2 regions of the Streptomyces sp. NPDC037401 genome follow, and region 2 is predicted to be linked to the other one. Evidence: riboswitches for the same ligand, from Rfam matches in the RefSeq annotation. Region 2 holds a riboswitch; the other holds the start of a gene.
The links. Region 2 has a riboswitch for cobalamin ahead of ACZ7H1_RS30425 (ABC transporter substrate-binding protein). Riboswitches for the same ligand answer to the same signal wherever they lie in the genome.

Region 1 (3,396 bases), on a different contig from region 2:
CCACGACCCGGACGCCGATGTACTGAGCCGCCGCGCCTTCGAGCGGGCCCGCACGGACGCCCGCGAGGCGGACCCGCGGGAGGGGTTCCGCTGCTGCTGAGGTCCGCAGAATGGTGAGCGCCCCGACGGTTGACGCCGTCGGGGCCCATTCTGCGGCTCAGCGCACCCAATCCTTCAGACGCTCGGTTTGAAGGATGATGCCAACGGGGTCGGGCAGCTTGACTTCCTTGCCGAAAGGAACCGTGGTTACGGTCTCGTACCGCTCGCCGTCCGGGTCGCTGTGGACGAGAAGCTGACACTTGAGCCGGTCGATGAGCAGGTAGACGGGGATGCCGGTTTCGGCGTAGGCACGGGGCCTTTCGATCCGGTCGCGCCGCTCGGTGTCGGAGTCCCACGAGGTCACCTCGACGGCCATGAGGATCGGGCGCGGATCCGCCCAGTCGCCCTGGCCGACGAACGCATCGTCGGGTGCCAGGACCCCGTCCGGGATGGCTCGGCCCTCTCGATACTGCTCCACCTTGATCCCCTGCCCCGGGTGCAGCCAGAGCTCGGGGTAGTGCTGGAGACAGATTCGTGCGAGCCACTGGATCATGCGTCCGTGGTCCCCGTCAGGCATAGCCTTGCTCCTCAGCACCCCACCGATGAACTCCAGTCGCATGCCCTCCAGCTCGCGCGCCGCTATGCGCGCCAGTTGCTCGAAATCCTCGGGCGACATGTGGGGCCGGTCAATCATCACGGTCATGCCTCGCTCGCCTTCCTCGACGGTGCTGTCTCCGACCATAGCGCCGCCCGCCGACGGCCGTCCTGCACACTCGACCGCATGGACATCGCGATCAGAGAGGCACGGCCCGGGGAGTACGCGGCCCTCGGGGAGATCACCGCGCAGGCCTACCTCGCCGACGGTCTGCTGGACGACAATCCGGACGGCTACTACCTCGGCGTGCTCCGGGACGTCGCCGCCCGCGCCGAGGACTCCGAGGTGCTGGTCGCCGTACGCGACGGCGAGGTGCTCGGCGGAGTGGCCTTCGCGCCGCCCGGGAGCCGGTACTGCGACATCGCCGGCCCCGGCGAGGCCGAGTTCCGGATGCTCGCCGTGTCCCGCGAGGCCCGTGGACAGGGCGTCGGCGAAGCCCTCGTCCGGGCCTGCATCGACCGGGCCCGGGCCATCGAAGGCGTACGCACCCTCGTGCTCTCGACGCAGCCCGCGATGCGCGGCGCGCACCGGATCTACGAGCGGCTGGGCTTCGTGCGGACGCCCGAGCGGGACTGGTCTCCGGTCCCGTCCGTCCCGCTGCTCACCTACGCAATGAAGCTGGGCGCACCCGAGCAGTAGTCGCCCGACACAACATCTAGGGGGTCCCACGCGAGGGTGCCCCCACATGTATGCTCGTCCTCGCTGTCGTCGCAGGGGAATCCGGTGCGAATCCGGAACTGTCCCGCAACGGTATGAAGTGCGCGCTTCGTGCACCTGCGAGTCCGAGGACCTGCCGACAGCGTGACCCGGCCGACCGGCCGGGCGACGACACGTCCGGGCCTCGCGGTTGGGCCGGTGGACGCCATGCGGTGGGGACGCGTCTCCTGCCATGCCCGCATGCGCTCCCCCGGCCCCGCTCCGAAGCGACCGGAGCCGAGCGAGGGAGAGCCCCCCACGTGACCATCGCGCCTGCCGCACTGCGCGCCGAGTCCGACCAGCCCCAGACTCCGACCGAGCCCGGGGGGCCCGGAGCCGCGCTGCTGCGCACCCTCACCGACCTCACCGCCGACCTGCCCGACACCGACCCGGGCCGGGTCGCCGCCGCCGCCCTGCGCGGCCGGAGCGCCGTCGCGGACGAGGCCGAACTGCGGGGGCTGGCCACCGAGGCGGCCGCGGGGCTCATCTCCGAGGACCCGGCGTACTCGAAGCTCGCCGCCCGGCTGCTGACGCTCGCCATCGCGGACGAGGCGGCCGGCCAGGGCGCGACCTCCTTCTCGGCCTCCGTCGAGGTGGGCCACCGCGAGGGCCTGATCGCGGACCGCACCGCGGAGTTCGTGCGCACGCACGCCACCCGGCTGGACTCCCTGGTCGAGCACTCGCTGGGCGAGGGCGCCGACGACCGCTTCGGCTTCTTCGGCCTGCGCACCCTGCACAGCCGCTACCTGCTGCGCCACCCGATCACCCGCCAGGTCGTCGAGACCCCGCAGCACTTCATGCTGCGCGTGGCCTGCGGTCTCGCGGAGGACGACAGCCTGCGCGCGGTGGAGGAAGTCGCCTCGCTGTACCGGCTGATGAGCCGCCTGGACTACCTGCCCTCCTCCCCCACGCTCTTCAACTCGGGCACCCGGCACCCGCAGATGTCCTCCTGCTACCTGCTGGACTCGCCGCTGGACGAGCTCGACTCGATCTACGACCGCTACCACCAGGTCGCGCGGCTGTCCAAGCACGCGGGCGGCATCGGCCTCTCGTACTCCCGCATCCGCGCCCGCGGTTCGCTGATCCGCGGCACCAACGGCCACTCCAACGGCATCGTGCCGTTCCTGAAGACCCTCGACGCCTCCGTCGCCGCCGTGAACCAGGGCGGCCGCCGCAAGGGCGCCGCCGCGGTCTACCTGGAGACCTGGCACGCGGACATCGAGGAGTTCCTGGAGCTCCGCGACAACACCGGCGAGGACCAGCGCCGTACGCACAACCTGAACCTCGCGCACTGGATCCCGGACGAGTTCATGCGCCGCGTGAACGCCGACGCCGACTGGTCGCTGTTCTCCCCGGCCGACGTGCCCGAGCTGGTCGACCTGTACGGCGACGAGTTCGACGCCGCGTACCTGAGGGCCGAGGCGGCCGGGCTGGCCAAGAAGACCATGCCGGCCCGCGACCTGTACGGCCGGATGATGCGCACCCTCGCGCAGACCGGCCAGGGCTGGATGACGTTCAAGGACGCCTCCAACCGGACCGCGAACCAGACCGCGCTGCCCGGCTCGGTGGTCCACTCCTCGAACCTGTGCACCGAGATCATCGAGGTCACCAACGACGGCGAGACCGCGGTCTGCAACCTGGGCTCGGTCAACCTGGGCGCCTTCGTGCTGACCGACACGGGCGAGATGGACTGGGAGCGGCTGGACGAGACCGTCCGCACCGCCGTGACCTTCCTCGACCGGGTGGTCGACATCAACTTCTACCCGACCGAGCAGGCCGGCCGGTCCAACGCCCGCTGGCGTCCGGTGGGCCTGGGCGCCATGGGCCTCCAGGACGTGTTCTTCAAGCTGCGGCTGCCGTTCGACTCGGCCGAGGCCAAGGCGCTCTCCACGAAGATCGCCGAGCGGATCATGCTGGCCGCGTACGAGGCCTCCTGCGACCTCGCCGAGCGCAGCGGCCCGCTGCCGGCGTGGGCCGAGACCCGCACCGCGCAGGGCGTCCTGCAC
Region 2 (3,396 bases):
ACCAGCAGGGTGACCGCCGAGCGCACCCAGCGGGAGAGCAGCAGTACCAGTGCCAGCACTGCACCGGCCCCCAGGGAGGCGGCCAGCACGACTCCGAGGCGCCCCAGCCCGGCCAGGCTTCCGGTGAAGGTCCCCGCCACACCCCCCGTGCTGACGACCACGCCCGCCACGCCCAGGCTCGCGCCGGAACTGACCCCGAGGGAAAACGGATCGGCCAGCGCGTTGCGGAAGAGGGTCTGCATCTGGACCCCGGCGACCGCGAGCGCCGCGCCCACGGCGGTCGCCGTCAGGGCACGCGGCAGCCGCACCTCTTCGACGATCACCACCCACCGCGGGTCGGCCTCTTCGCTGCCGAGCAGCACCCGCACCACATCGGTGACCGGTATGTGGTACGAGCCGAAGGCGATCGTCAGAACGAACAGGACCGCGGTGCCGGCCAGCAGCCCGCTGGTGACGGCCAGGCGCCGTCGGATCCCCGGCACCGACCGGTCAGGTGCCGGGGCAGGTGCCCGCCGGGCGACGGCCGGGGCGGCCTGCTGCGTGATCACGCCTTGGGCACCTTGGCGTAGAAGGTGAAGGTGTGGCCCGCCGCCTGGTCCGGGTGCAGGAGGGCGAACAGGTCGGCAAGGACCAGGTCCGGCCGCAGTACGCCGCGCTCGTAGAAGTCGTTGCCGCCGCCGGGGCCTTGCGCCTTGGTGTTCGTCCAGACCTCACCCCCGTTCACGGCACCCAGAGTGCCGTAGCGGCTGTCGGCCTTGACCGCGTCGGCGGTCGACGTCCACGGCTGGCCGACCAGCCACAGGGGCGCGTCGCCGGCCTTGGCATAGACGGCCTCGAAGTTCAACTGGAGGTTGCCGGTTCCCGGCTCATCCGCCCACGGGTAGCTGCCGCCCGCGTCCTTGATCAGCTTGCCCATGTAGCTTCCGCCGGATGCCATGCTCCAGGTGCCCTGGTACATCGTGCCGGGCAGCACCTTGACGGGCTTGGCCGCCGCGACGGTCTTGGCCGCCCTGGCGGCGACCTTCCGGTAGTCGCTCTCGATGGTGTCGAAGACCTCTCCGGCGCGCTTCTCCGCCCCCGTGAGCGCGGCCATGGCCTTGACCCACTCGGCGCGGCCGAGGGGGCTCGCCTCCAGCCATTCGGCGTTGGCGACGACGCCGACGCCGGCCTGGCGCAGCTTGGGGTACTGGGGATCGTCGGTGCCCTGGGTCATCAGGACATCGGGCTTCGCCGCGATGACCTTCTCGGTGTCGATGACCTTGTCCTTGGCGTACTCGGTCACCCTGCCGGACTTCACCCTCTCGCGGACCTCGGCTGAGCTGACGAGGGCACCGCTGGCCATACCGGTCAGGACATCGAGGGTGCCGGTCTCAGTCAGCAGCGGAAGGTGCGTGGTCGAGGCCGAGTACAAGCTCTTGACCGGCACCGTGATCTGCTGCGCCCCGGCGAGGTCACCGCTCAGCTCCGGCTTGGGTGCCCCGCACTTGACCAGGACGTACGACTCCGGCTTGCCCTGGGGGAAAGGCTCCTTGACCGTGAGGACCTGGTAGCTCTTCTCGTACCGCAGGGTGAAGTTCTGCGCGTGCTTCACCGTCGACTTGACGGGGAAGTAGTCCTTGGCCGGATCGAAATCGGTGATGCAGCCGTCACTTCCCGCGGCCCCGGAGGCACGGGAATCAGCGGGACGGACCGCATCACCGTCGCCGCAGGCGGTGAGGGTGAGTCCAGCCGCGAGCAAGGTCGCAACGGCGACGGACCGGTGGAAGGACTTGACTGGTCGTACAGACACGAAGGCTCCAGGCATGCGTCGAAGCGCACCGGTGATATGCGGGTGCGCGTGCGAAACCGACCGCTCAAGGGCGGTCACAGAAGGTACGGAGGGCGGGTTCAGATCCCCGAGGACAAAGCGGGAACGTCACACCGCTGCGACCGGCCTTCGAAGGCAGCCGACAGCGCAGAGCTGACACAGGTACGCGGGCACACGAGTGCCACCGTCCTCCCTCGGGGAAATCCGCCCCGGTACATTGAGGTGCGACGGCGTGAGTCTCCTGACTCGGGATCAACACTTCCCCGGCCTTCCCACCCAGCGGGCGGTGGCTTCGGCGGAGTCGCTCCCCCTACACAGTGGCGGTACCGTGCCGGAATCTCACCGGCTTCCTCGTTCCGCCGTCGCTTGACGAAGCGAAGCATCCCAGACTGCGGCACCGCACGCCAGCCCAACTCCTGTGCGTCAGGCCACAACAGAGCCACACCAGCAGCCATCACCTTCCGTACCACGAGTCCGGTCGTTGGTACCTTCGGACGGGACCGTGCCCGTGCGCGTGCTGCGGCCGCCATACGGTCAGGCATGTGCGGGCCAGGCGCTCCGCGCGACACCAGGCCCGGTGTTGCTCAGCCGCGGCGGTGGTTCGCACGGCCCCGGGCAATGTGGCGCAGAGGGCGGCGGGACGAAGCGCCGGTCCAGCCACTCCTGCGGCTTTCCCCCGCCTCACCGTAGGACTTCTCCCTCGACGTGGTGCGTCGCCTCGGGATGGGTGACGACGTAAAGAGTGCGCACGAGTGCGTGCCCTCCTACTAGGTAGCGTCCTGGTCAATTGCAGTCTGCAACTACGAAAGAGACAGTTCGAAACCATCAAGCGGGTTCTTCAGCACCGGCTCGGGTGCCGGCGTGGCTGTCGGAGTCGACTCCAGGTGCCGTTGCAGGTGAGGCGGTCGACGATGGCCACGCGATGGCGTGGATCGGCGAGGCTCTCGGTCCAGGCGCCGACGGATTCCTTCACTCCGCCCTGGTTGTCCCTAGACCCGGCGCCCTCGTACTCGATGGACCGTCACACCGGCCCGCGAATCCCTGTCCTGCCAGGCGATCGGAGTCGCGCGGGAACACCGACCCGCTGCGCCACGGGCCGTAGCGCCATTCTTCGCACGCGACCCTGCGCGCCCCCGTGAGCCCTCCCGGCCCGCATTCCGGCTCGTTGCGTCAAGGGTGCAGTTGCCTCCGGCTTCCGGCTGCGGTCACAGGAGTGCTTACCAGACTGGCTGGATTCCTACGGGGCGCACATGCGACCAGAACAGCGGCGTCAGGCCGCGCCGGTCAGCGGCAGCGGCAGCGGCAGCGGCAGCGGCAGCGGAGAAGCCGGCCGGCGGCTCTTGGCTCTACTCTCCGCGATAAGCGGTCACCAGCAGCGTGGCCGCCGCCCGCGGCCCCGAGCTGGTGGCGGGCAGAGTCTCCACGGAGATCTTCGTCAGGCCGGCCTCATCGAGCAGCTTCGTCCAGACCTGCTCTTGCAGGACCCACCGCTTCAACACCGCCGCCTCTCCCTCCGGGGTCTTCGCCGGCAGCTCCGCCGCCACGACGTCGGGCTCGGCGGGTGCCCCGGTCAGGTAGTGGGCGAGCGT

Region 1: linked by a shared signal. The riboswitch ahead of ACZ7H1_RS13130 (ribonucleoside-diphosphate reductase subunit alpha) and the one ahead of ACZ7H1_RS30425 (ABC transporter substrate-binding protein) in region 2 are both predicted to bind cobalamin.

The regions. Positions count from the first base shown of each region.
Region 1 covers NZ_JBVJWO010000010.1:173,830-177,225, reverse strand. The annotation lists gene ACZ7H1_RS13145 (YbdD/YjiX family protein) at 1-100, shown strand, start outside; gene ACZ7H1_RS13140 (Uma2 family endonuclease) at 158-742, opposite strand; gene ACZ7H1_RS13135 (GNAT family N-acetyltransferase) at 821-1,333, shown strand; cobalamin riboswitch at 1,384-1,506, shown strand; gene ACZ7H1_RS13130 (ribonucleoside-diphosphate reductase subunit alpha) at 1,651-3,396, shown strand, end outside.
Region 2 covers NZ_JBVJWO010000036.1:55,109-58,504, forward strand. The annotation lists gene ACZ7H1_RS30420 (FecCD family ABC transporter permease) at 1-548, opposite strand, end outside; gene ACZ7H1_RS30425 (ABC transporter substrate-binding protein) at 545-1,789, opposite strand; cobalamin riboswitch at 2,022-2,202, opposite strand; partial or broken gene ACZ7H1_RS30430 (histidine phosphatase family protein) at 2,435-2,508, opposite strand; gene ACZ7H1_RS30435 (class I SAM-dependent methyltransferase) at 3,154-3,396, opposite strand, start outside.